DNA from 3 places in the Mesorhizobium robiniae genome. Region 2 is predicted to be linked to each of the others. Evidence: riboswitches for the same ligand, from Rfam matches in the RefSeq annotation. Region 2 holds a riboswitch; each other region holds the start of a gene.
The links. A riboswitch is a leader RNA that binds a small molecule or an ion and turns the genes downstream of it on or off. The one in region 2 is predicted to bind cobalamin.
Positions count from the first base shown of each region.

Region 1: linked by a shared signal. The riboswitch ahead of ABID19_RS12510 (CbtB domain-containing protein) and the one ahead of ABID19_RS26765 (ABC transporter ATP-binding protein) in region 2 are both predicted to bind cobalamin.
Region 3: linked by a shared signal. The riboswitch ahead of ABID19_RS08405 (aromatic ring-hydroxylating oxygenase subunit alpha) and the one ahead of ABID19_RS26765 (ABC transporter ATP-binding protein) in region 2 are both predicted to bind cobalamin.

Region 1 covers NZ_JBEPMC010000004.1:130,916-133,172, reverse strand. Annotated here, with positions in the region: gene cobO (cob(I)yrinic acid a,c-diamide adenosyltransferase) at 1-13, opposite strand, end outside; gene cobU (bifunctional adenosylcobinamide kinase/adenosylcobinamide-phosphate guanylyltransferase) at 15-515, opposite strand; gene ABID19_RS12515 (CbtA family protein) at 535-1,302, opposite strand; gene ABID19_RS12510 (CbtB domain-containing protein) at 1,318-1,497, opposite strand; cobalamin riboswitch at 1,535-1,730, opposite strand; gene ABID19_RS12505 (gamma-glutamylcyclotransferase) at 1,797-2,257, opposite strand, start outside.
Region 2 covers NZ_JBEPMC010000011.1:177,684-179,940, reverse strand. Annotated here, with positions in the region: gene ABID19_RS26770 (AraC family transcriptional regulator) at 1-741, opposite strand, end outside; cobalamin riboswitch at 1,030-1,233, shown strand; gene ABID19_RS26765 (ABC transporter ATP-binding protein) at 1,326-2,138, shown strand; gene ABID19_RS26760 (ABC transporter substrate-binding protein) at 2,135-2,257, shown strand, end outside.
Region 3 covers NZ_JBEPMC010000003.1:62,771-65,027, forward strand. Annotated here, with positions in the region: cobalamin riboswitch at 393-594, shown strand; gene ABID19_RS08405 (aromatic ring-hydroxylating oxygenase subunit alpha) at 810-2,057, shown strand; gene ABID19_RS08410 (FAD-binding oxidoreductase) at 2,083-2,257, shown strand, end outside.

The DNA.
Region 1 (2,257 bases), on a different contig from region 2:
TAGTATCGGCCATGTCATTTCACCTTGAGCGGCAGCCCCGCCACCATCATCAGCACCGTGTCGGCCACGGCCGCGACCTGCTGGTTGAGCCGGCCGGCGGCGTCGCGAAACCGACGGGCGAGCGCATTATCCGGCACGATGCCCTGGCCGACCTCGTTGGAAACCACGAACCATGGCCCGCGCGGTCGCGACAGCACATCCGCCAGCCCCTGGCATTCGGCCTCGATGTCGTGTTCGGCCAGCATATGGTTGGCCAGCCACAGCGTCAGGCAGTCGATCAGGACAGGCCGGCCGTCAGGCAGCGCCTCGATCGCGCCGATGAGATCGAGCGGCGCGTCGACGGTTGTCCAGCCCCCGCCGCGCCGCGACCGGTGCAGCGCGATGCGCTCGCGCATCTCGTCGTCATAGGCTTGCGCCGTGGCGATATAGGCCCATGGCGCCGGACAGGCCGTCACCAGTCTTTCGGCATGCGCGCTCTTGCCGGAGCGCGCACCGCCGATGACCAGGGTCAGCATCCCGCCAGAAGCAACGCGATCAGGCAAAGCTGTCGCGCAGGCCGGTCGCTGTACCGGTCAAGCGGCCACGCACCACGCCGACGACGGCGCCGAGCACCAGCCAGAACACCAGATTGGTCAGCGTCACCGCCACCACGAACTGGTGGTGCAAGCCTTCCGGAATCGGCGACTCGAAACTGTCGGGCTGCGGCGCGCCGACGATATGCGGCGCCACGATCAACGCCACGGCAAGCAGCGCCAGCGGCAGCGACTTGCGGAAGGCGAGCAAGCCGAGACCGGCGGCCGTCGCCACCACTGTCGCCATCCACCAGATCTGGCGCTGGGTGAGATCGGCGGCCGGCATCGCCGGCAGTTCGGGCGGCAAGCCAAGGTTTGGAGCGAGCGTGAACACGGCGAAGCCGGCCAGGCCCCAGAACAGGCCCTGACGCCAATTGCCAATGCCGCCGGCGAACTCCGAAGCGGCCACCAGGATCAGCGCAAAGCCGATGCCAGTGACGACATTGGCAACCACGTTGAAGGCAAAGCGCTCAAAACCATCGGCCGGCGCCCAGCCGTCGTCTTCTGGAGCGGCAACTTCGGCCGGCGCCGGTGCGGCGCTGGCCATGGCATTGGTATCTGCGGCGGGGACAGCGGCATGGTCATGCGTGTGGCCTCCGCCGGCCTGTTCGTAGACCTCCGCCTTCAGGATCAGCGGCACGGTGGCATAGGCCTGCATGCAGGCGAGGACGACGCCGGCCACAAGCCCTGCGATCGCCGCGATGAACACGACGTTGCGAAACAGTGTCATGATGTCAGCCCCTCGTCAGTGGCAGGGAAACGCCATCGAATGGCGATAATCGTGGGCGGCATTGTGGACCGCATCGATATGCGAGAAGCCGACAAAGCCCATGACGAAAATGCCGAGAAATGCAGCAAGCGCCAGCTGCATGAAGCGCGACTGCGAGGAGACGGAAGCGCCGAGCGAGACGGAAGCGGTATTCATGTCTTGTCCTTTCGCCCTCCACCCGAGGGCATAGAAGTCAGTTCTCCTGTCGCCGGCAGGTCTCCTGGCTCGCGGATCAGCGCCCTTCCCCACCTTCCCGAAGAAACTCTTCAGTGGCATATGGAGAGGACTACCGCACACAGTTGCGGGGGCAGCCACGGCATTGGGCAAGAAATTTACCCTCACCGCATTCCCTCTTGGTCCCTAACGGAACCGACGACAGCTTTGACTATAGGCAGAATCGTCGCGGCCGGCAAACCAAATTCCGCCCGTTACCAGCGTGAATGCGCCATGCGGTCTCAAGGCCTCGAGGCACTGATCCGCTCGGCAACCAGCTGCTGCAGCCGCCACAGATGGCGGTCGTGAATGCCGCGCTCTTCCAGGTTTTTCACCGTGTTGTAGAGGTAGTCGGCGCCTGATCCCCAGTGCCCGCAGGATGTCGAGAGCTTTTCGACCACCTCTTCTTCCCCGAGCGGTCCGGCATAGGTCGTCCCCTTGCGGTTGATGACAAAGGCCAGCGCCTTGAACGGCCCGCTGTCGCTTGCCAGCGAGAGCAGGCGCGGACGATAGCTCGTCGGCTTCAGCGTCACCTCACGCCGAAAAAGCTTGTCGAGCTGCGCCCGGCGATCGCCATCGCTCAGCCGAAAGGCTACACCCTTGCACTGTCCGCCACGGTTCAGCGCCATCATCAGCCCCGGGCTCTGCTTGGTGCCGCGCCAGCGCGTCATGTTCATGCAAAAAGATCTGTGCCAGCCGCGCG
Region 2 (2,257 bases):
AATCTCGTGCCCGGAGGCCGGCAGCCATTTGTTCCAGATCGTGTTGACCGTGCGGCGGATGGTCGAGATGTGGTCACGATGGGCGAACACGGCGTATTTCTGCGCCGGCACGCGCACGCGCGAAAACTCCCTCGGCAGGTCCGAAAAATCGGACACCTCGACGCCGGCGATGTAGTCGAAATTGCCGGTGTCGTCGCCGTTGACGCAGACGCCATAGGCGACGTCGCCGATCTCGCCTGGAATGTTGCCGATATAGGGGCCAAACCGCTGCCACTGCATCGGGATGCCGGCGCTGGTTTCGCAGCTATAGCGTTCGCCGAGACCGGCGATGAGAAACGGCCGGCTGGTCTCAAAACGCGGCGGGTCGAGATCGGTGAGGACGGACTGGTTCATCAGGATCGGCTCCACGAGATCGAGGTTGTCGAGCGAGCCTTGCGCGCGCACCAGTTCCGGCGTGGTGCCGAATTGGTCGCGGAAGGCACGGGTGAAGGCCTCATGCGAAGCGTAGCCGGTGTCGAGCGCGAGCGAGAGGATGTCGGGTGCACCGGCGGCGAGCTTGCGCGCCGCTTCGGTCAGCCGGCGAGAACGCATGTAGCCCATCACCGAACGGCCGGTCGCCGCACCGAATGCCCGCGTCACGTGAAAACGCGACACCCCGCTGCTCTTGGCGACATCGTCGAGCGAGACGGATTCCGGCAGATGGCTTTCGACGAACCACAGCGCTTTCTCGGTCGGATTCATTTGGCTCCTTGCATGGGCCAGTCTTCACATTGGCAAAGTCTTCGCGTCGGCAGGTCATCGTGCCGTTTCCTGGAGCTCGCAGTTTGATCGAAATTGCGCATTGCGCAAATCGCGAGCGACGGCGGCCGGCAGTCGAAGGCGTCAGGCGAAAGAGCTTGACAGGAGCAGGCAACGTCTAGATAGTAACGTTATTACATAACGGCGGCCCATATGACTCCCTCTGACAAGATCCTAGCTCTCGTGGCTTTCCGAGCCCCGGAAATTTATTGCGCTGTGATTGGCGGGAAATTAGGGTGGGCGACTGATGGTCCCCGAGTCGAAAGGCGAGGGGTGAAAAGGGAACGCGGTGAGATCTTCGGATCGAGGCCGTGGCTGCCCCCGCAACTGTAAGCGGTTAGCAAGATCCGAAATGCCACTGGCCGGCAAGGCTGGGAAGGCAGGATGGCGCAAAGACCCGCGAGCCAGGAGACCTGCCATCGGCTTGAGTTGACCGGACGGGGTGTGCCGGGAGGAGACGTGGACATCGGTCTTGTCGGCCGGTCGGTCCAGCTTCCTTCCGTCGCCATTGAGAAAGTGACGGTAAGTTGGACGCCTCCCAGCCTCTTCTTGAAGCGCGCGAACTGAGCGCGACGGCGGATAGTCGGCGCCTGGTCAGCGCGGTGAGCCTTTCGGTGGCGGCGGGCGACCGCCTCGCCATCATCGGCCCCAACGGCGCCGGCAAGACGACGCTGTTGCGCATGCTATGCGGTACGCTGCGGCCAAGCGCGGGAGAGGTGAGATTTTCCGGCCGCCGGCTGGAGACGTTCTCGGCCGCCGAGCGGGCGCTGCACATGGCGGTCGTCGGCCAGACCGATCAGCCCGATCCGCGGCTTGCCGTGATCGACTACGTCGAGCTTGGGCGCGTCCCGCATGCCGGTTTGCGCCGGAGGAGCGAGCAACGCGACATCGTCGTCGAAGCGCTTCGTAGAACCGGCCTGCTGCCGCTGGTCGGCCGCACGATCGGCTCGCTGTCCGGTGGCGAGCGGCAGCGCGCCCAACTGGCACGCGCCATCGCCCAGGAGCCTAAAATCCTGTTCCTCGATGAACCGACCAATCACCTCGATCCGCGCGCCCGCAGCGAACTTCTCGAACTCGTATCGCAGTTTGGCATGACCGTCGTGGCGGTGCTTCACGATCTGTCGCTGGTCACGCCATTCGCCACCAGAGTGGCGGTGATGAATGAGGCCCGCCTGCAGGCACTCGCCGGTCCGCGCGAGGCGCTAACCAAGCAGTTGATCCGCGAGATTTTCGGCGTCGATGTGCTTCGGCTGCGCCATCCCACCGAAGACCGCGAACTCACGGTCTTCGAAGTTCCAAACCGCGCCTATTCCGATTTAACCAAGGAGCAACATCCGTGAAACGCCTCGCACTGTCTTTTGCTTCCCTTCTGCTTGCCCAGACCGCCTTGGCTTTTCCGGTAACCGCCTTTGCTTTCCCGGTAACCGTTGACAGCTGCGGCACGCCGCTGACTTTCGAC
Region 3 (2,257 bases), on a different contig from region 2:
AGTTGTTCCGTGTGGACCAAGAATCTACACCTTGAAATTGTACCAGGTGCTTCTATCTGCATCGCTTTAGTTTTTGTTTTCAAACACTTAAGCCAAATTCACTATTAGCCCATTTGACGGATTGGCGGACCTGCGTTCACAGCGTCATGCACGCATTGTCAACAGAAACGAACCGTTCGGTTCGATTTTAATAGTGGCTAATAGTCACTTTTGGAAACTGTTAACCTTCTTTGCCTCCGCCGCGGGTCGGATTCGATGCCACGACCGCCAGCAATGGCCGCCGAAAAATGGGGTCCCAGCCCTGCTATTGCCAACCTGCAGGTTTGGCCGGCTGTGTCGCGCCGCATGGATACGATGTCGCTTTCATGCCGACAGTCGGCCGGCCGTCATGATTAGATCACGCCATCTCAGGTGCCGCTTGGTGACGACGAAGCGGAGAATTGGGAAGCCGGTCAGAACCCGGCGCTGCCCCCGCAACGGTGGTGGAGTTCAAGTCGCAACGGGAGACCACTGGGCCACAAGCCTGGGAAGGTGTCGCGACCGCCCGCAAGGACACTCCAGAGCCCGGAAACCAGCCCGAGGTGTTGAACTCGACTGATCGCGGTGGGCGGTCAAGAGGTGGATGATGCATGCCGGTTCTTCACTCGCCTGCGGCCGATCCTTCCTCCATCACCACCAGTTCAGTCCTTGGAGCGACGTGCGTCCACTTGGACGCACAAAGTACGCTCCAAGACTTTGAATCTGCGCATAGTGCTTTCCGAAAATCGATTCCGATTTTCGGGCCGATGCGACGAAAGCGAGGACAGGACATGGATGCGCGCAACGACATGCTGAGGCTCTTGCACGGCCGCAGGCAAGGCTTTTCGCTCGAACAGCCCTTCTACACCGATCCTGATTTCTTCAAGCTCGACATGGAGCTGATCTGGTATCGCGACTGGCTGTTCATCGGCCATGATTGCGAATTGCCGAAGCCGGGCAGCTATATCACCGCCCAGATCGGCGATTATCCGGTTGTGCTGGTCCGCGACCAGCAAGGCAAGATCAATGCCTTCCACAACTCCTGCCGGCATCGCGGCAGCCGCGTCTGCAATGCCGACAAGGGCACGGCGGCGAAGCTCGTCTGCCCTTATCACCAATGGACCTACGAGCTGGACGGCCGGCTTCTGTTCGCCCGCCAGATGGCGGACAGTTTCGACAAAAGCCAGTTCGGCCTGAAGCCGGTCGCTTGCGAGAGCGTCGGCGGCTACATCTTCATCTGCCTGGCCAAGGAGCCCGCCGATTTCGCGCCGATGCGCGCCATGATCGAACCTTACCTATTGCCGCACCGGCTGCGCGAGGCAAAGGTCGCCTTCGAATCGACCATCGTCGAGAAGGGCAACTGGAAGCTCGTCTGGGAAAACAACCGCGAGTGCTATCATTGCGCCGGCAATCATCCGGAACTGTGCAAGACATTCCCGGAAGCGCCGACCGTGACCGGCGTGCAGGGCGCCGACAGCGATCCGGAGATGCTGGCGCACTGGGCGATATGCGAGGCAGCGGGCCTGCCGAGCAAGTTCCGCATCGATCCGGCCGGACAGTACCGCGCCACCCGCGCGCCGCTGCTGCGCGACGCCGTCAGCTATACGATGACGGGAAGACGCGCCGTGAAGAAGAACCTTTCCGACAGCGTTTCCACGGACCGTATCGGCTCGCTGCTGCTCTATCACTATCCGACGACCTGGAACCACATCCTCGGCGATCATGCGGTCACCTTCCGCGTGCTGCCGATCAGCGCCACGGAAACCGCCGTGACGACCAAATGGCTGGTCCATAGGAACGCGGTCGAAGGCGTCGATTACGACCTTGCCGAACTCACCCATGTATGGACCGAGACCAACGACCAGGACCGCCGCATCGTCGAGGAAAACGCCTTCGGCATCCTGTCGCCGGCTTACGAGCCCGGCCCTTATTCGGAACTGCATGAGGGCGGCGTCATCCAGTTCGTCGAATGGTACGCCTCGTTTATCGGACCGCGCCTTGCCGAGGACGGCCGGCCGGCGCTGCGCAGCGTCGCCTGAAGAGAAACGTGAAGAGATGAACGCAATGACGGATCTCGGGCTCTACCGCCATCTCGACGATATGGCGCCCTGGAACGACAGGCTCCAGGTTCTGGAAGTGATCGGCGTCAGCGACGAGGCGCCTGACGTGAAGACCTTCACCTTCCGCTCCGACAACCAGACCTGGTTCCGCTACAGACCGGGGCAGTTCGTGACGCTGG